One region of the Pseudomonas sp. CFBP 8770 genome, then DNA from elsewhere that is predicted to be linked to it. Evidence: riboswitches for the same ligand, from Rfam matches in the RefSeq annotation. Region 1 holds a riboswitch; the other holds the start of a gene.
The links. Region 1 has a riboswitch for cobalamin ahead of cobW (cobalamin biosynthesis protein CobW). Riboswitches for the same ligand answer to the same signal wherever they lie in the genome.
Positions count from the first base shown of each region.

Region 1 (9,309 bases):
TACGCCTTTGGCCTCGGCCAGGGCACCGTGCCGGCGCGTCGAAGCCGATGCATCCACCACCACCAGCCATAGCTGCTGGGCAGCACTGCGGCGCTGTTGCCAGCGCAGGTCGTCACGTTGACGCGGCCGGCCCTGCAGCAGGGTAGCCGGCCAGTCGACCATGCCGGCCGCCGACGTGCGCGCCGCGCCTTGTCGCCCTTGTTCGAGGTTGCCCTTGCCGGGCCGAGCATCCGCCGGGCGCGGACGGATGCTCAGGGCTTTTTTGGCCAGCTCGGCACCGCGCGCCGTTCGCCCACCGGAACGGTCTGCGCAGGCATGTCGCCCCACTGGCCCTGCCCCGGCTCGGAGGGTTGTGCGGCGCTGGCAGCGGGCGGCGGTGGCGGTGGTGTCGCGCCGGATTCTGGCGGCCGGCTCGCCTGGCGGCGATGGCGCAGGGCAAACTCGGCAACCGCGTCGACGTCCTCGTCGAGGATTGCGTCGCCGCCGCGCCAGGCCGCATGGGCGCGCGCCGCGCGCAGCCAGACCAGGTCGGCGCGCAGGCCGTCCACGCCTTCGGCGAAACAGCGTGTGGTGATCGATTCCAGCGCCTGGTCGCCCAGCGGAATCGACTCGAGACGCTCGCGTGCCTGCTGGCAACGCACCCGCAGCGCCGCCTGCGCAGTAGCCCACTGCGCGCAGAACGCCTGGGGATCACTGTCGAATGCCAGGCGGCGGCGAATGATCTGGCTGCGTTCGGCCGGCGCGGGCTGGCCATCCAGGGCAATGTTCAAGCCGAAGCGGTCGAGCAGTTGCGGGCGCAACTCGCCTTCCTCGGGGTTCATGGTACCAATGAGCACGAAGCGCGCCGGATGGGCGTGGGAAATGCCGTCGCGCTCGATGCGGTTGACGCCGCTGGCAGCGACGTCGAGCAGCAGGTCGACCAGGTGATCGGCGAGCAGGTTCACCTCATCCACGTACAACACTCCGCCGTCGGCCTTGGCCAGCACACCGGGCGAGAAGCGTGCCCGCCCCTCGCCCAGCGCCGCTTCCAGATCCAGCGTGCCGACCAGGCGGTCCTCGCTGGCACCCAGCGGCAAGGTCACCAATTGGCCGCCGGCGAGCAGATCGGCAAGCCCGCGCGCCAGGGTGCTCTTTGCCATCCCCCGTGGGCCTTCGATCAACACGCCACCGATGCGCGGGTCGATGGCGGCCAGACACAACGCCAGTTTCAGCGAATCGGCGGCGACCACGGCGGCCAGGGGAAAGTGCGGGGTGTCGGTCATTGCAGGGATCTCTTCAGCCATCTTCTTCGGTATCCAGCAGCAGGTCTTCCACGGCTTGTCGGTAGTCGCCCGGTTCAGCCCACAGGCCCCGTTGCTGAGCCTCGAGCAGGCGTTCGGCCATGTCGCGCAGCGCCGCCGGATTGTGCTCCTGCAGAAAGCTGCGGGTGGAGGGGTCCAGCAGGTAGGCGTCGGTGAGCAACGCGTACTGGTGATCGTCGATCAGGTGCGTGGTCGCATCGAAGGCAAACAGGTTATCGACCGTCGCGGCGAGTTCGAAGGCGCCCTTGTAGCCGTGCCGCTTGACCCCTTCGATCCACTTCGGATTGGCCGCGCGAGCGCGCACCACGCGGTTGAGCTCTTCTTTCAAGGTGCGCACGCGCGGCACGTCCGGCTGGCTGTGGTCGCCGTGGTAACTGGCGGTTTTCTGTCCACTCAAGGTTTCCGCAGCGGCCAGCATGCCGCCCTGGAACTGGTAGTAATCGTTGGAATCGAGCAGGTCGTGCTCGCGGTTGTCCTGGTTCTGCAACACGGCCTGGACCTGGCCCAGGCGCCGGGCGAAGGGCGCGCGTGCGGCGGTACCCTCGTCGTCCGCACCATAGGCATAGGCGCCCCAGTTCAGGTAGGCCTCCGCCAAGTCTTCGCGAGTCTGCCACAGGCGGCCGTCTATGGCCCCCTGCACGCCGGCGCCATAGGCACCGGGCTTGGCGCCGAAGATGCGCCAGCCAGCTTCGCGGGCGGCCTGCTCGGCAGGTACGCCCTCGGCCAGCAGCTGCGCCTGTTCGGCGCGGACCTTGGCCGCCAGCGGGTTGAGATCATCGGGCTCGTCGAGCGCCGCCACGGCCTGCACGGCGGCATCGAACAGGCGCAACAGGTTGGCGAAGGCATCACGGAAGAATCCGGACACCCGCAGGGTCACGTCCACCCGCGGGCGATCGAGCAAGCTCAACGGCAGAATCTCGAAATCGTCCACCCGCTGGCTGCCGGTGGCCCACACCGGGCGCACGCCCATCAGCCCCATTGCCTGAGCGATGTCGTCGCCGCCGGTGCGCATGGTCGCCGTACCCCACACCGACAGGCCCAACTGGCGCAGGTGATCGCCATGGTCCTGCAGGTGTCGCTCGAGAATCAGGTTGGCGGAGGCGAAGCCGATGCGCCAGGCGGTGGTGGTGGGCAGGTTGCGCACGTCCACGGAAAAAAAGTTGCGGCCGGTGGGCAACACGTCGAGGCGCCCGCGGCTGGGCGCCCCGCTTGGCCCGGCGGGTACGAAGCGGCCCGCCAAAGCGGCGAGCAGCCCATGCATTTCGGCCGGTCCGCAGGCGTCCAGTCGGGGCGCCACGGTGTCGCGCAGATGGCCCAGAATGAGTTGCACGTCATCGAAGCCTTCACCCAGCTGCAACGGGCCTTGCAGCGCTTGCTCGATCAGTTGGGCGGCATACAGCTCGAGGCGTTCGCGGCTGTCGCCGGCACTGCGCCAGGGCTCGTCGCTGATCGCAGCCAGGGCCGCCGGCCGTGGCCCGTTCCACGGTGCGCCGAGGTCGCAGTCGAGCGGGTCGAAGCCCAGCTCGAAAGCCTTGGCCAATGCCCGCAGTACACTGGCCTGAGGGCCACGGCCGTCGCCCCGAGGAATGCGCAGCAGTGCCAGCAGCGTATCGGCACGCAGGCGCCCCTGGGGCGACTCGCCGAACACGTGCAGCCCGTCGCGTATCTGCGACTCCTTCAAGTCGCACAGGTAGGTGTCCAGGCGCGGCAGCCACACCGTCGGCTCGGCACCCTCGGCCATCTGCAGTTCGTGGTCGATGCGGGTCTCGCGCACCAGCGCCAGAATGTCCTTTTCCAAGGCCTGGGCACGACGCGGATCGAGCATCTGCGCGTCGTAGTACTCGTCGGCGAGCAACTCCAGGTCGCGCAGCGGCCCGTAGGTTTCGGCGCGGGTCAGCGGCGGCATCAGGTGGTCGATGATCACCGCCTGGGTGCGGCGCTTGGCCTGGGCGCCCTCGCCCGGATCGTTGACAATGAACGGGTAGATATTCGGCATCGGCCCCAGTACCGCATCGGGCCAGCACTGCTCGGACAGCCCGACGCCCTTGCCCGGCAGCCACTCCAGGTTGCCGTGCTTGCCCACGTGGATCAACGCATCGGCGCCGTAGGTGTGGCGCAGCCAGAAATAGAACGCCAGGTAACCATGGGGCGGTACCAGATCCGGGTCGTGGTAGACCGCGCTGACGTCCACCTGATAACCCCGCGCCGGCTGGATGCCGACGAAGGTCAGGCCCATGCGCAGACCGGCGATCATCATGCGGCCGTTGCGGCACATGGGGTCGGCACCTGGCTCGCCCCAACGTTCGCGCACGGCGGCCTGATTGGCCGGGGGCAGCAAGGCAAAAGCGGCGAGGTAATCGTCCATGGCCATGCTCTGGGCACAGGGGCGCAGGTCCAGTTGCTCCAGATCGTTGGTCACGCCGCCGAGCAGGAGATGAATCAGCGCCGTGCCGCTGGCGGGTAGATCGGCCACCGGATACCCCTGCTGCTGCATCGCGCGCAGGATGTTCAGCGCCGCAGCCGGAGTGTCGAGGCCGACGCCGTTGCCGATCCGGCCGTCGCGGGTCGGATAGTTCGCCAGCACCAGGGCGACACGCTTGTCGGCATTGGGCAGGCGCGCCAGAGCGGCCCATTTGCGCGCCAGTTCGGCGACGAAATCCATGCGCTCGACATGCGCCGTGTAGCACACCACGTCGCTCTGGCTGCGCTCGTTGTGCCAGGCCAGGTCCTTGAAGCTGATGGCTCGGCTGATGATGCGCCCGTCCAGTTCCGGCAGGGCAATGTGCATGGCCAGGTCACGAGCACCCAGGCCCTGTTCGCTGGCCTGCCAGAGCGCCTGGTTGTCCTGCGCGCAGATGGCCTGGATGACCGGGATGTCACGGCGAAACGGGCGCAGATGCGGGGCTTCGGGGCTGGACTGGGCAAAGCCGGTGGTGTTCAGAATGATCGCGGCGCCCGCCTCGTCCATCCAGTCCTGCACCTGCGCCAGGCATTCGGCTTCCTTGAGGCTGGCCACGGCGATCGGCAACGGGTTGAGCCCGGCGGCCTGCAGCCTGGTACAGAACGTATCGACGAAGCCGGTGTTGGCCGCCTGCAGGTGCGAGCGATAGAACAGCAACGGCACCACTGGCCATTGCGCTTGCCACTGCGCCTGCCAGTCGGCCAGCTCGGCGGTCGGCCGCGCCGGATGGTAGATGACCGTGCGCGGCAGGGCCTGAGGTGCTTCGCACGGTTCGGTGCGTCCGAACCAGGTATTGCCGAGGTAGCCGAACAGGTTGCGTGCGTTTTCCATACCGCCCTGGCGCAGGTACTGCCACAGGCGGTCGGCTTGCTCGGCAGGCACCGTACAGAGCTCGGCCAGTTCGGGATCGGGGCGATCGCAGCCTGGCACCAGGATGACCTGCACGCCCCGCTCGGCCAGTTGCATCAACTGCTCGACGCCGTAGCGCCAGTAGCCGATGCCGCCGTGCAGGGAAATCAGGATGACCTTGGCGTGGCGCAGCACCTGGTCCACGTAGAGGTCCACCGAAGAGTGGTTCTGCACCTGCATGGGGTTGGCCAGGCGCAGGCTCGGGTAGTCGGCCGGCAGATGCCCGCAGGCTTCGGCGAGCAATGCCAGATGCGAATCGCCGCTGCAGAGGATGACCAGTTCGGCGGGCGTCTGCCCGAGGTCGGCGATGCTGTCGTCCGGTACGAAACCGCCGGGCTGGGTCCTCAGCAGGTGCATCGGTCAGGCTTCCAGCGCGGCGCGCAGTTGCGCTTGCAGCGACGCTGCATCCAGTTCCTGACCGATCAGCACCAAGCGCGTGCTGCGCGCTTCGTCTGCGCCCCAGGCGCGATCGAAGTGCTTGTCGAAGCGCGTGCCGACGCCCTGGATCAGCAGGCGCATCGGCTTGCCCGGAATGGCCGCAAAGCCTTTGACACGCAGGATGCCGTGCTGGACCACTGCGGCGTTGAGCGCCTGCAGCAGCTTGGCTTCTTCGGCCTGCGGCAGCTCGATGGAGATCGAATCGAAGGCATCGTGATCGTGATCGTCGTGGTCGTCGCCCTCGTGGTGGTCGTGATGGGTCTTGCGGCCGTCGATGTGCTGCTCGGACTCGGCGCCCAGGCCCAGCAACACCGCCAGCGGCAAACGGCCACTGCTGGCCTCGACCACCTTGACCGCCGCCGGCAGCTCTTCGGCGACCTCGGCGCGCACCGCGGCCAAGGCGTCTGCATCGATCAGGTCGGCCTTGTTCAGAATGACCAGGTCGGCGCTGGCCAACTGGTCGGCGAACAGCTCGTGCAGTGGCGATTCATGGTCCAGGTTGGGGTCGAGCTTGCGCTGGGCGTCAACTTGATCAGGGAACGCCGCGAAAGTACCGGCCGCCACGGCCGGGCTGTCGACCACGGTGATGACCGCATCGACCGTGCAGGCGCTGCGGATTTCCGGCCATTGGAAGGCCTGGACCAGCGGTTTGGGCAAGGCCAGGCCGCTGGTTTCGATGAGGATGTGATCGAGGTCGGCGCGCCGTGCCACCAGCTCGCGCATGACCGGGAAGAACTCTTCCTGCACGGTGCAGCACAGGCAGCCATTGGCCAGCTCGTAGACGCGGCCATTGGCTTCTTCTTCGGTACAGCCGATGGTGCACTGCTTGAGGATCTCGCCGTCGATGCCCAGTTCGCCGAATTCATTGACGATCACGGCGATGCGCCGGCCCTGCGCATTGTCGAGCATGTGACGCAGCAAGGTGGTCTTGCCCGAGCCCAGAAAGCCGGTGACGATGGTGACGGGTAGTTTGGACAGCGTTTTCATCGGGTCGCCCTGATTGCGCGGCAGGGCACGAGACGAGCGCCGCAACGGCAGGCGCCAGCATTCGCCACCGGATCACCCCGCCCGGTTGAATAGGAAATAACGGCCGAGGCAGGTCTCCTGGCTCGTGATGCCGGCCATGCTGGCCCAGGGCTGCGGCACCTTCCCGCGAGTATCCGCAGTGGCCTTGGCGCAGCCTTCATCACTTACAGTTGCGGGGGCAGCCGCGGCTTGGACCGCGTTCCCGTCTTAGCTCTGCAGGGCAGAGAACCTCGAACGCGCAAGGCTACCACAGGGCACGGGACGTGTCAGTGACACGGGCTCAGAGCTGGTAGCGCACATGGGGACGGCCGCCGGCCAGGCTGACTTCGGCGTGGACCCCATAGACTTCGGCAATCATGCGCTCGGTGAGGACCACTGCCGGCGCGCCGCTGGCCACCAGGCGGCCGTCCTTCAATACTACCAACACGTCGCAGAACATCGCCGCCAGGTTCAGGTCGTGAATCGCCATCACGCAGGTCAACGGCAGGTCCTGAATCAGTTGCAGCAGTTCCAGCTGGTGCTGGATGTCGAGGTGGTTGGTGGGCTCGTCGAGCAGCAGCTCGCTTGGCTGCTGGGCCAGGGCACGAGCGATCTGCACCCGTTGCCGCTCGCCGCCGGACAAGGTGTGCCAGCGCCGCTGCGCATGGCCGCTCAGGTTGACCTGGGCCAGGGCCTGGGCAATCGCCAGGTCGTCTTCGCGCAGCCACGGCGCGAACGGTGAACGATGCGGCGTGCGTCCCAGGCGCACCACCTCCTGCACGCGAATGTCCACCTCGGTGCTGGCGTGTTGCTCGACCATCGCCACCTGCCGTGCAACCGCTCGCCGTGCCAGATCCATCATGGGCTGATCGTCGAGGGTGACCTGCCCCTGGCTGGGACGATCCAGCCCGGCCAGCAGGCGCAGCAGCGAGGACTTGCCCGAGCCGTTGGGGCCGATCAGTCCGACCATGCTGCCGGGCGTGATCGCCAGGCTTACGTCGTCGAGAATCAGTTGCCCACCGGCTTTCCAGCTGACCTTGTGCAGTTGCAGGCTCATGCTCGACGCCTCGCGCGGTAGAGGATCAAGGCAAATGCCGGGGCGCCGACCAGGGCCGTGACCACGCCGATGGGCAGGACCTGGCCGGGCACGATGATGCGCGCGACAATGTCGGCCAGCACCATGAAATTGGCGCCGATCAGCACCGAAGCGAGTAACAGCCGGACGTGATTGGGGCCGACCAGGAAGCGCGCAATATGGGGCACCACCAGGCCGACGAAGCCCACTGCGCCAACGATGCTGACCATGGTGGCGGTGATCAGCGCGGTGGTGGCGAACAACACCAGTCGCACCGTGACCACCGGCACGCCAAGCGTGGCCGCAGCGTCTTCGCCGAACACGAAGGCATCCAGCGCTCGTGCGAAGTACAGGCACAGCAGCAGGCCTGCGCCGACCACTGCCGCCGCCAGGCCCACGTCGGGCCAGCGTACCCCGCCCAGGCTGCCGAGCAGCCAGAACATCACGCTCCGTGCCTGCTCGGCATTGGCCGAGGTCGAAACGATATAGGCTGTCAGCGCGTTGAACAGTTGCGATCCGGCGACCCCGGCGAGGATCACCTGCGCCGGGCCGCTGCGGCTGCCCGCAGCCAGCAATAGCACCAGGCCGAACGCCAGGGCCGCGCCGAGAAACGCGCCCATGGAAATGCCGATCACGCCGCCGCCCAACCCAAGCAGCATCACTACCACCGCACCGGTCGACGCCCCGGCCGAGATACCCAGCACGTAGGGTTCGGCCAGCACGTTGCGCAACAGCGCCTGCAGCACCGCACCGCAGATCGCCAGGCCGGCGCCACAGCAGGCGGCGACCAGCGCGCGACTCAGGCGGTACTCCCAGATGATGCCCTGGATGATCCGCGGCACCGGGTAGTCGGCCAGGCCGAGGCCGTTGAGCAGCGCCTGGCCGACCGTGGTCAGGGCAATGCCCATCTCCCCCACCGACACTGCCAGGGCGATCGACACGCTCAAGGTGGCCAGGGCGAGCAGCGCCAACAGCCCGCGCCAGACCCAGCCGTCTTCCCGCGCCAGGCGCTGGATCAAGGTTTGACCCGTGTACGCTCGAGGCCTGCGGCGATGTCTTCCACCGCGCGCACGACATCCATGGATGGGTTCAACGACTGGGCATCGACCACAATGATGCGGCCATTGCGCACGGCATCCAGCTCACGGGTCACCGGGTCACTGCGCAGGAACGCCAGTTTTTTCTCGACATCGTCGGCCGGGTACAGACGGCGCTGCATGCGCGCGACGACGATGACATCGGGATTGCTCGCAGCGATGCTTTCCCAGCTCACCCCAGGCCATTCCTCGTCACTGTCGACGATGTTGCGCAGGCCCAGCAGGCGGTTGATATAGCCGGGTGCGCCGCTTTTACCGGCCACCCAAGGGTCACCTTCCAGGCGCGTGCTGGAAAACCAGTACACCACCGACAGCGGTGCGTGCCCGGCACTGCCAGCGCGCTCGCTGGCCTTCTGGATGCGCGCGTGCAACTGGGCGGTCAGGCGCTCCCCGGCCGGCTCGACATCGAAGATGCTCGCCAGCTCGCGGATTTCCTTGTCCACCAGTGCCATGGAAAACACCTGGCTGCGGCTGCCGTCGGCGTTGGAGGTGGCGGTGACTTCCTTGCCGTCGCAGTCACTGGGCGACACATAGGAAGGGATGCCAAGGCTGGCCAGTTGTTCGGGCTTGGCGACTTCGCCGTTGGGGCCGACGTGGTAGGTGTACTGCGCCACCACGATGTCGGGCGCGGTCTTGGCCACCGCCTCGAAGCTGGGCGCGTTGTCGGCCAGCCGTGGCACGTCGGCATTGGCCGCGCGCAGCGGTTCAGGCAGCGGCCCGAACCAGACCCCGGTGCCCACCATGCGTGGCGCCAGGCCAAGCGACAGGAGAATCTCGGTGCTGGCCTGGCCCAGGCTGACGGCACGCTGCGGCGCGGCCTGGATGGTCAAGGGCGCGCCGCAGTTGGGCAGCGTCAGTGGATAGTGGGTGGCGGCGTGACTAGTGACGGCAGCGAAGAGACCGACGGCAGCGACGCTGGCGCGGACGAATACGGCAGGAAGACTCATTGCAACTCCTTGGATGGCGCGTCCAACAGATCGAAGAAATCCCCAAGCAAGGTCTGGCTGACGACATGCAACATGT
Region 1 covers NZ_JACYUL010000011.1:70,338-79,646, forward strand. Annotated here, with positions in the region: gene IFT98_RS20300 (VWA domain-containing protein) at 1-327, opposite strand, end outside; gene IFT98_RS20305 (ATP-binding protein) at 252-1,262, opposite strand; gene cobN (cobaltochelatase subunit CobN) at 1,276-5,028, opposite strand; gene cobW (cobalamin biosynthesis protein CobW) at 5,032-6,096, opposite strand; cobalamin riboswitch at 6,187-6,383, opposite strand; gene IFT98_RS20320 (ABC transporter ATP-binding protein) at 6,416-7,171, opposite strand; gene IFT98_RS20325 (FecCD family ABC transporter permease) at 7,168-8,208, opposite strand; gene IFT98_RS20330 (ABC transporter substrate-binding protein) at 8,205-9,233, opposite strand.

Region 2 (9,309 bases), on a different contig from region 1:
GGCATCGGCCCGGTTGGAAACCACCGCGGCGATGCGGGCGGGGTTGCCTGCCTGCAGGCTGTCCAGCAAGGCCTGCAGGTTGCTGCCGGTGCCCGACAGCAGCACCACTACGTTACAGGTCGAAGGCATCAGTGAGCCTTGAGGTTCTTCAGTTCGACCTGCGCGGCACCTTCAGCGGCCTGGGCGATTTCACCGATGACCCAAGGTTGCTCGCCGGCGGCGCGCAGGGACGCCAGGGTTTTCTCGACATCGGCCTGGGCCACGCAGATCACCATGCCGACGCCGCAGTTCAGCACGCGGTGCATCTCGTGCTCATCGACGTTGCCCTGCTGCTGCAGCCAGTCGAACACCGCAGGACGCTGCCAGCTGGCGACGTCGACCACGGCCTGGGCGCCCTTGGGCAGGACCCGCGGGATGTTGTCGAGCAGCCCGCCGCCGGTGATGTGGGCCATGGCCTTGACGGCGCCGGTGTCCTTGATCAATTGCAGCAGGGGTTTGACGTAGATGCGCGTCGGTGCCATCAGCAGGTCGGTCAACGGCTTGCCGTCGAGCTCGACGGTCTCGATGTCGGCACCGGCGACTTCGATGATCTTGCGCACCAGCGAATAGCCGTTGGAGTGAGGGCCCGAAGACGGCAGGGCGATCAACGCGTCGCCGTTGGCGACCTTGCTGCCGTCGATGATTTCGGCCTTCTCGACCACACCCACGCAGAAGCCGGCCAGGTCGTAGTCTTCGCCTTCGTACATGCCAGGCATCTCGGCCGTCTCGCCGCCTACCAGGGAACAGCCGGCCAGTTCGCAACCAGCGCCGATGCCGGTGACCACGGTGGCAGCGGTGTCGACGTTGAGCTTGCCGGTGGCGTAGTAGTCGAGGAAGAACAGCGGCTCGGCGCCACACACCACCAGGTCGTTGACGCACATGGCAACCAGGTCGATGCCGATGCTTTCATGGCGATTGAGGTTCAGTGCCAGGCGCAGCTTGGTGCCCACACCGTCGGTGCCGGACACCAGCACGGGCTGCTTGTAGCCGGCCGGGATTTCGCACAAGGCACCAAAACCGCCCAGGCCGCCCATGACCTCGGGGCGCGCGGTACGCTTGGCGACGCCTTTGATGCGTTCGACCAGTGCTTCACCGGCGTCGATGTCTACACCGGCGTCCTTGTAGCTCACGGAGGGTTTATTGCTCATGATCCAGGCCTTTAAAGGAGGGAGTCGGGGGAGTCGACCGTCGTCGATCCACGAAGGCGCGCGATTTTATCAGGCTTGTCCGAACGTCACCAGCGTGGTTCGACGGTTGTGCCATTGCCGGCCTGCGCCCGCCCGCAGCCAAGGCGCGCGCGGGCATGCTACATTGGGCGCCGAGATTGACCACTGAGCTTTTTGCCGATTGTACGGTCACAGCCTCAATCCGCTATTACCGTCGGGAAACGTCCATGCGTCTGCGCCATTACCTGCTAGCCACCTGCATCACCCTGTCGAGCGTGTCGCTGCACGCCGAAACCATCAGCAACCTGTATCAGGTGCGCGAGCCCGTGGCCAGCCAGACGCCCGAAGAGCGTACCCAGGCCACCCAGCGTGCGCTGGAAACCCTGGTGCTGCGCCTGACCGGCGATGCCAAGGCGTTTGCCAGCCCGGGCCTGGCCAGCGTGCGCAAGGATCCGCAGCAGATCATCAGCCAGTACGGCTACGATGCAGGCCCGCCCGAGTCGCTGCAGGTCGATTTCGACATGGCCAGCACCGACACCGCCTTGCGCTCGGCCGGTCTGCCGACCTGGGGCAGCAACCGTCCTTCGATCCTGGGCTGGTGGCTGAGCGACAGCGTCGAGGGCAGCAGCCTGGTCGGTGACGGCCAATCCGCTGCCGAGCCGCTGCGCCGCGCCGCCCAGCATCGCGGTCTGCCATTGCGCCTGCCGCTGGCCGACCTCGGCGAACAGGGCGTGGGTACGGCGCAGAACATCGAAGCCAGCGACCCGGCGGCGCTGCGTGGCGCGTCCGAGCGCTACGGTGCCGATGGCTTGCTGGCTGTGCATGCGCGCGAAGAAGACGGCAAATGGTCCGGCACCTGGCGCCTGTGGCTGGGCAGCCAGCGCGAACAGGGTAAAGCCGAGGGCGCCGACCAGGCCGCCCTTGCCGATGCCGTGCTGCTGGCCGTCAGTCAGCGCCTGGCCACGCGTTTCGTGGCCAAGCCCGGTGCCAGCAGCGAAATGACCCTCGCGGTCGAAGGCATGAACCTGGAGCGCTACGCGCAGATGGGTCGCCTGCTCGAATCCTACGGTGCGCGCCTGCGCACGGTGGACGGCGACAAGGTCGTCTACCGGGTGACGGGCAGTGCCGAGCAGCTGCGCGCGCAACTGGGCCTGGCCAAACTGCAGGAGGTGCCGTACCAGGCGCCCGTGGTACCGGTCGATGCCCAGGCGGTTCCCGGTACGCCATCGCCAGCGCCCCAGCCTGCGCCAGATCTAAGCTTCCGCTGGTAAGCCGACAAAGGGCGTGCGGCGCAACACTGGTGTCGCACCCCGAGCCTCCCAATTCCCGTTTTGTCTCTTCTATATATAGCTGGGCTGCCCGATGACTGATATGCGCCGTTGGTTCTGGCTGGGAGCAGTGCTGCTGCTCTGCGTGTTCTTCTACCTGCTGCATCCGATTCTCTCGCCTTTTCTGGTGGGTATCCTGCTGGCTTATCTGGCGGATCCGCTGGTCGACCGACTGGAGAAATGGAAGCTGTCGCGCACCTGGGGCGTAGTGGTGGTGTTCGCCCTGTTCACGCTGGTGTTAGTGCTGGCGCTGTTGGTGCTCATCCCCATGCTCGCCAAGCAGTTGGTCAGCCTGTACCAGATGGCCCCACAGATGCTCGACTGGTTGCAGCATTCCGCGCTGCCATGGGTACAGACGCGGCTCGGTTTGGCCGAAGGGTTCTGGAAGTTCGACCAGATCAAGGCCGCCATCAGCAGCCACATGGGGCAGACCACCGACATGGTCGGGGTCATCCTGTCCCAGGCCACGGCGTCCGGTCTCGCGTTCATGGCCTGGCTGGCCAATTTCGTGCTGATCCCCGTAGTCGCCTTCTACCTGTTGCGCGATTGGGACCTGATGATGGCGAAGATCCGCGGTCTGCTGCCACGGCAACGGGAAGGGCAGATCGTGCGCCTGGCGGGTGAGTGCCACGAGGTGCTGGGCGCGTTCGTGCGCGGCCAGCTGCTGGTGATGCTGGCCCTGGGTGTCATCTATGCCACCGGTTTGATGCTGGTGGGCCTGCAGTTGGGTCTGTTGATCGGCGTCGTGGCCGGGCTCGCGGCCATCGTGCCGTACATGGGTTTCGTCATCGGCATCGGGTCGGCGATCATCGCCGGCCTGTTCCAGTTTGGCCTGGACCCGTTTCACATGATCGCCATCGTTGCCGTGTTCATGATCGGCCAGGCACTGGAGGGCATGGTGCTCACGCCTTTGCTGGTGGGCGATCGCATAGGCCTGCACCCGGTGGCGGTGATCTTCGCCATTCTCGCCGGCGGCGAGCTGTTCGGTTTCACCGGCGTGCTGCTGGCGCTGCCGGTGGCTGCGGTGATCATGGTCCTGGTGCGGCACATGCACGACCTGTACAAGGACTCGAACATCTACGCCGGGTCCGAGGATCCAGACCTGTGAGCGCGGCGGGCCCTGCGGGGCGCGCTGCAGCCAAACTGTAAACCTTTGATTTTCCAAGCAGTGTTGCGCATTGTGCGGCTGCCCGGGCAGGTATAGACTTTGCACACTTCACATTGAGGCCCGTTGCAGCTCGATCCCAGGGCTGTTCAGCCAGCATGAAACCGATTCAGCTGCCCCTAGGTGTGCGTCTGCGGGATGACGCGACCTTCATCAATTACTATCCAGGCGCCAATGCCGCGGCACTCGGCTACGTCGAGCGCCTGTGCGAAGCCGACGCCGGCTGGACCGAAAGCCTCATCTACCTGTGGGGCAAGCACGGGGTAGGGCGCACCCATTTGCTGCACGCAGCCTGCCTGCGCTTCGAGCAACTGGGCGAGCCGGCGGTTTACCTGCCGCTGGCCGAACTGCTCGATCGCGGCGTCGGCATCCTTGATGACCTGGCCCAGTACGAGCTGGTGTGCCTGGATGACCTGCAGGTGGTGGCCGGCAAGCCGGAGTGGGAAGAAGCCCTGTTCCACCTGTTCAACCGGCTGCGTGACAGTGGCCGCCGGCTGCTGATCGCCGCCTCCCATTCGCCTCGCGAACTGCCAGTGAAGCTTGCCGACCTGAAGTCGCGCCTGACCCTCGCTCTCATTTTCCAGATGCGCCCGCTGTCCGACGAGGACAAGCTGCGCGCCCTGCAGCTGCGTGCGTCGCGTCGCGGCCTGCACCTGACCGATGAGGTCGGCCATTTCATTCTCACCCGTGGCACGCGCAGCATGAGTGCACTGTTCGAGCTGCTCGAGCGCCTCGATCAGGCCTCGTTGCAGGCGCAGCGCAAGCTGACCATTCCTTTCCTCAAGGAAACACTGGGGTGGTAGAAAGGGCGGGTCGATTCAGCCGCTCTATGACCTGTTTCATGGGTGTTCCAATCGGTTCTAAAGCTGTGATTGCAGCATGCTTATCTGTATAGGCGTCCAGTCATCATGGTGGCATTTTGAGATTATCTTTCAGCCAATGAATCCGGGGATTCAGCGTCATTATCGTGCAATTGGGTGCGAGCAGGGCTGCAAAATGGGGCGTTAGATGTCACCGTAATTCTCCTGAGTCACATTTCGTTCGATTGAATTTGCAAATAATCGCGATACAGGTATAGTCGCCTCTCCTTCACTATTCCTCGTCACGGTCGTGCCCATGCTCAATCGCTTAGCACCCCTCGTGCCCATCGCACTGTTGACCCTGTTGGTCGGTTGCGCGGCGCAAGCGCCGGTCTCCCAGCAGCAGGTTCTGGACCCAGTTACCGCCGTCCAGCCGCACCAATCCCCCTCGAAGGCTTCGCTGCTGTTCGAAGAAGAAATCACCACCGAAGACGAACTGGTCCAGTTCGACGGCAGCAAGGCGTACAGCCTGCCGATCCTGGCCGACAGCATTCTGGAGCGTGGCAAATCCCTGATCGGCACTCGCTACCGTTTCGGTGGCACCGACAAGGCTTCGGGTTTCGATTGCAGCGGTTTCATTGGTTATCTGTTTCGCGAAGAGGCGGGCATGAACCTGCCGCGCTCGACTCGTGAAATGATCAACGTCAAGGCGCCGTTGGTCGCACGCAACAAGCTCAAGCCGGGTGACCTGCTGTTCTTCAGCACCAATGGTCGTGGTCGTGTCAGCCACGCGGGCATCTACCTGGGCGATGACCAGTTCATCCACTCCAGCAGCCGCCGCAGCGGTGGCGTTCGGGTCGATAGCCTGGGCGACAGCTACTGGAGCAAGACCTTCATCGAGGCCAAGCGGGCCTTGGCCATGGCGCCGGCCACGATGATCTCCAGCAAATAACGGATGCAGTGCGACAAAGCGGCGGTGAGGTGAAAACCTCAGCGCCGTTTGTGTTTTCGGGTAATGAATCTAGTCTATTACGGCAGTCGGCTCAGGATGGTTCGGTACATGTCTACCCAGGCACGCGTTTTCGCTTCAATCGCAATGGCCGCCTTGCTTGCCGGCTGCGCCAGCGCGCCTCCGGCCAAGGTTGTCAGGCCCAAAGTCATCAATCCGATCGTCATGAACCCCAACAACGACATGGTCGGCGCTGCCGATGACGTGCTGTTCAGGGCCTTGGGATTGGTGGGCACGCCGTACCGCTGGGGTGGCAATACGCCCGACTCGGGGTTCGACTGCAGCGGCCTGATCAGCTTCGTTTATCGCGATGCGGCCGGCATTGCGCTACCGCGCTCGACGCGGGAGATGATCGTCATGCGCTCTCCTGATGTCGACCAGTCGCACCTGCAGTCCGGGGACCTGGTGTTCTTTGCCACCAGCGGTGGCTCGCAGGTCAGCCATGCCGGGATCTATGTAGGGGAGGGGCGCTTCGTCCATGCCCCGTCGAGCGGCGGCACGGTCAAGCTCGATTACCTGAACAAGCCCTATTGGCAGAAAGCCTATCTCAACGCCAAGCGGGTGCTGCAACCTGGCCAGTTGGCGCGCAATCCGTGACTGCAACAGGGCGAGTTTCCTCGCCCTGTTCAGGCCAGATCACTTGGCGGCAGTGACTCGCCAGATCTTGTTGCCCACATCGTCTGCAACCAGCACACCGCCTTTGTGGTCGGGCAATACCGCAACCGGGCGACCCATGGCTTTCTCGTCGCCATTGAGGAAGCCACTGAGCAGGTCGATGGGCTGGCCGCTCGGCTTGCCGTCCACGAACGGTACGAACACTACCTTGTAGCCGCTGTGCGGCTTGCGGTTCCACGATCCATGCTGGCCGATCAGTGCGCCGGTGGTGAAGGGGGCAGGCAGCCCGCTGCCGTCGGCGAAGCTCAAGCCCAGCGATGCCGTGTGCGGCCCGACTGCATAGTCAGGCGCGATGGCCTTGGCCACCAGGTCGGGGTTCTGCGGCTCGACCCGTACGTCCACGTGCTGACCGTAGTAGCTGTAGGGCCAGCCGTAGAAGCCGCCATCCTTGACCGAGGTGATGTAGTCCGGCACCAGGTCGCTGCCGATCTCGTCGCGCTCGTTGACCGCCGTCCACAACTTGCCGGTCTTCGGTTCCCAGGCCATGCCGTTGGGGTTGCGCAGGCCCGAGGCGAAAATCCGATGCTGGCCTGTAGCTGCATCGACTTCCCAGATCGCCGCGCGGCCTTGTTCCTGATCCATCCCGTTCTCGCCCACGTTGCTGTTGGAGCCAACGGTGACGTACAGCTTCTTGCCATCCGGGCTGGCAATGACGTTCTTGGTCCAGTGGTGGTTGAGCGTGCCACCTGGCAGGTCGGTGACCTTCTCGCCGGCGCCAGTGATCGAGGTGGCGCCATCGGTGTATTTGAAGCGCAGCAGCTTGTCGGTGTCCGCCACATAGAAATCGTTGCCGACCAAGGTCATGCCGAACGGCGAATTGAGGTTGGCGATGAAGACGGTACGGGTCTCGGCTACCCCATCACCGTCCTTGTCGCGCAGCAGCGAAATCCGGTTGGCGCTTGGCACGCCAGCGCCTGCCCGGCTCATCACTTTCTCCATGACGAAGCCGCGAATGCCCTTGCTGTCGTCGGGCTTGGCCGGCGAATTGGTTTCCGCCACCAGCACGTCACCGTTGGGCAACACATAAAGCCAGCGCGGATGGTCGAGGTCTTCGGCGAAGGCCGCCACCTGGGTGCCCGGCGCGGCCATCGGCTTGCCGCCCGCTGGCCAGCCCACCGCCGGCGCGATGTTGACGGTAGGGATCAGGGTCTTGTTGGGCTCGGGCAGCTTGGGCGAGGGGCCCGTCCCGTCGCTGACCTGCAGTGACGATGTTTCGCCACAGGCGGCGAGGCCGGCAGCCAGCAGGATCAATGTAGCGAGGCGGGTCTTGTGCATGGTCGGGCTCTCTGAGGTTTTGTTCACAGAAGGTAGAGGCACTGGCGGTTGGCAAGGTTCAACCGCGTTGCCGGTCAGCGGCAGCAGGGATCGGGTGCAGGGGATCAATTGACGCTCTTGGCGCAACCCTCTAACCTGCGCGGCTGTTCCAGGTGCTCGGCGATCGGACGATCGACGCGAGTGAAACAGGGAAGCCGGTGCGCAGCGTTCGACGCGCCATTCCGGCGCTGCCCCCGCAACGGTAGACGAGTCAAGGCCGCACACGGTGCCACTGAAGCGATTCGGGAAGGCGTGAGGCCTGGGTGTGTACAGCCCCGCTCGTGAGCCCGGAGACCGGCCTGGTCCACTTTTACGGCACACTGCAGGGCCGGCGCTCATCTTCGGGTGTCGTTGCGCCTGGGTCGTGCCCTGACCCATGTACTGTCGCGCGGGGAGAGCGGCATTGACGTTCACTGTTCGGCCAACCGGCCGCGGTGTCGCGTCGATGCTGCCTGCGTGCAGGTGTAGCGGAGAGCCACCATGAACGAAACCACCGAACGCGACGCACGTCACCTGGCGCGCATGCTGCGCAAGAAAGCCGTGATGGACGAACGCATCGCCAATTCTCCCAATGAATGTGGCTTGCTGCTGGTGCTCAGCGGTAACGGCAAAGGCAAGAGCAGTTCGGCGTTCGGCATGCTCGCGCGAGCCATGGGCCACGGCCTGCAGTGCGGCGTGGTGCAGTTCATCAAGGGGCGCAACAGCACCGGCGAGGAACTGTTCTTCCGGCGCTTTCCCGAGCAGGTGCGCTACCACGTGATGGGTGAAGGGTTCACCTGGGAAACCCAGGATCGGCAACGAGACATCGCGGCGGCCGAGGCTGCCTGGGAAGTCTCCAGGCAACTGCTGAGCGATCCGGCCATTGGCCTGGTGGTGCTCGACGAACTCAACATTGCCCTCAAGCACGGTTATCTCGACCTGGACACCGTGCTGCATGATCTGCAGGCCCGTCCGCCCATGCAGCATGTGATCGTCACCGGTCGCGGGGCCAAGCCCGAGCTGATCGAACTGGCCGACACGGTCACCGAAATGGGCGTCGTCAAGCATGCGTTCCAGGCCGGCATCCGTGCCCAGAAGGGCATCGAACTATGACCGAGCCGCGCCAGTGCCCGGCGGTGCTGATCGCCGCCCCGGCCTCCGGGCAGGGCAAGACCACCGTGACTGCCGCCCTGGCGCGCCTGCATCGCAATCAGGGTCGGCGGGTACGGGTGTTCAAGTGCGGCCCGGACTTTCTCGATCCGATGATCCTCGCCCGCGCCAGTGGCGCGCCTGTCTATCAGCTGGACATGTGGATGGTCGGTGAGCAGGACAGCCGGCGGCTGTTATGGGAAGCGGCGCAGGAAGCCGACATCATCCTCATCGAAGGCGTCATGGGCCTGTTCGACGGCACGCCGTCCAGCGCTGATCTGGCCCGTCATTTCGGCGTTCCGGTGCTGGCCGTGATCGATGGCACGGCCATGGCCCAGACCTTCGGCGCTCTTGCCCTGGGCCTGGCCTGTTACCAACCCGACCTGCCGTTCGCCGGCGTCCTGGCCAACCGGGTCGGCACGGTGCGTCACGCGCAATTGCTCGAGGGCAGCCTGACCCAGGGTCTGCGCTGGTACGGCGCGTTGTCTCGGGAAACCGGGATCGAACTGCCTAGCCGCCACCTGGGGCTGGTGCAGGCCAGCGAGCTCAACGATCTGGACGCACGCCTGGATGCCGCTGCGGCCGCCCTGGCACAGACCTGCCAGGTGGCATTGCCTCCTGCAGTTACCTTTGCAGCTCCGGCGCCACATACAGTGGCGCGCCTGCTCAATGGCGTGCGCGTCGG
Region 2 covers NZ_JACYUL010000001.1:456,711-466,019, forward strand. Annotated here, with positions in the region: gene purN (phosphoribosylglycinamide formyltransferase) at 1-129, opposite strand, end outside; gene purM (phosphoribosylformylglycinamidine cyclo-ligase) at 129-1,187, opposite strand; gene IFT98_RS02020 (DUF2066 domain-containing protein) at 1,433-2,476, shown strand; gene IFT98_RS02025 (AI-2E family transporter) at 2,568-3,641, shown strand; gene hda (DnaA regulatory inactivator Hda) at 3,797-4,501, shown strand; gene IFT98_RS02035 (C40 family peptidase) at 4,815-5,450, shown strand; gene IFT98_RS02040 (C40 family peptidase) at 5,559-6,104, shown strand; gene IFT98_RS02045 (PQQ-dependent sugar dehydrogenase) at 6,144-7,457, opposite strand; cobalamin riboswitch at 7,591-7,813, shown strand; gene cobO (cob(I)yrinic acid a,c-diamide adenosyltransferase) at 7,977-8,588, shown strand; gene IFT98_RS02055 (cobyrinate a,c-diamide synthase) at 8,585-9,309, shown strand, end outside.
Region 2: it holds a riboswitch for cobalamin, as region 1 does, so the genes downstream of both, cobO (cob(I)yrinic acid a,c-diamide adenosyltransferase) here and cobW (cobalamin biosynthesis protein CobW) in region 1, are expected to answer to the same signal.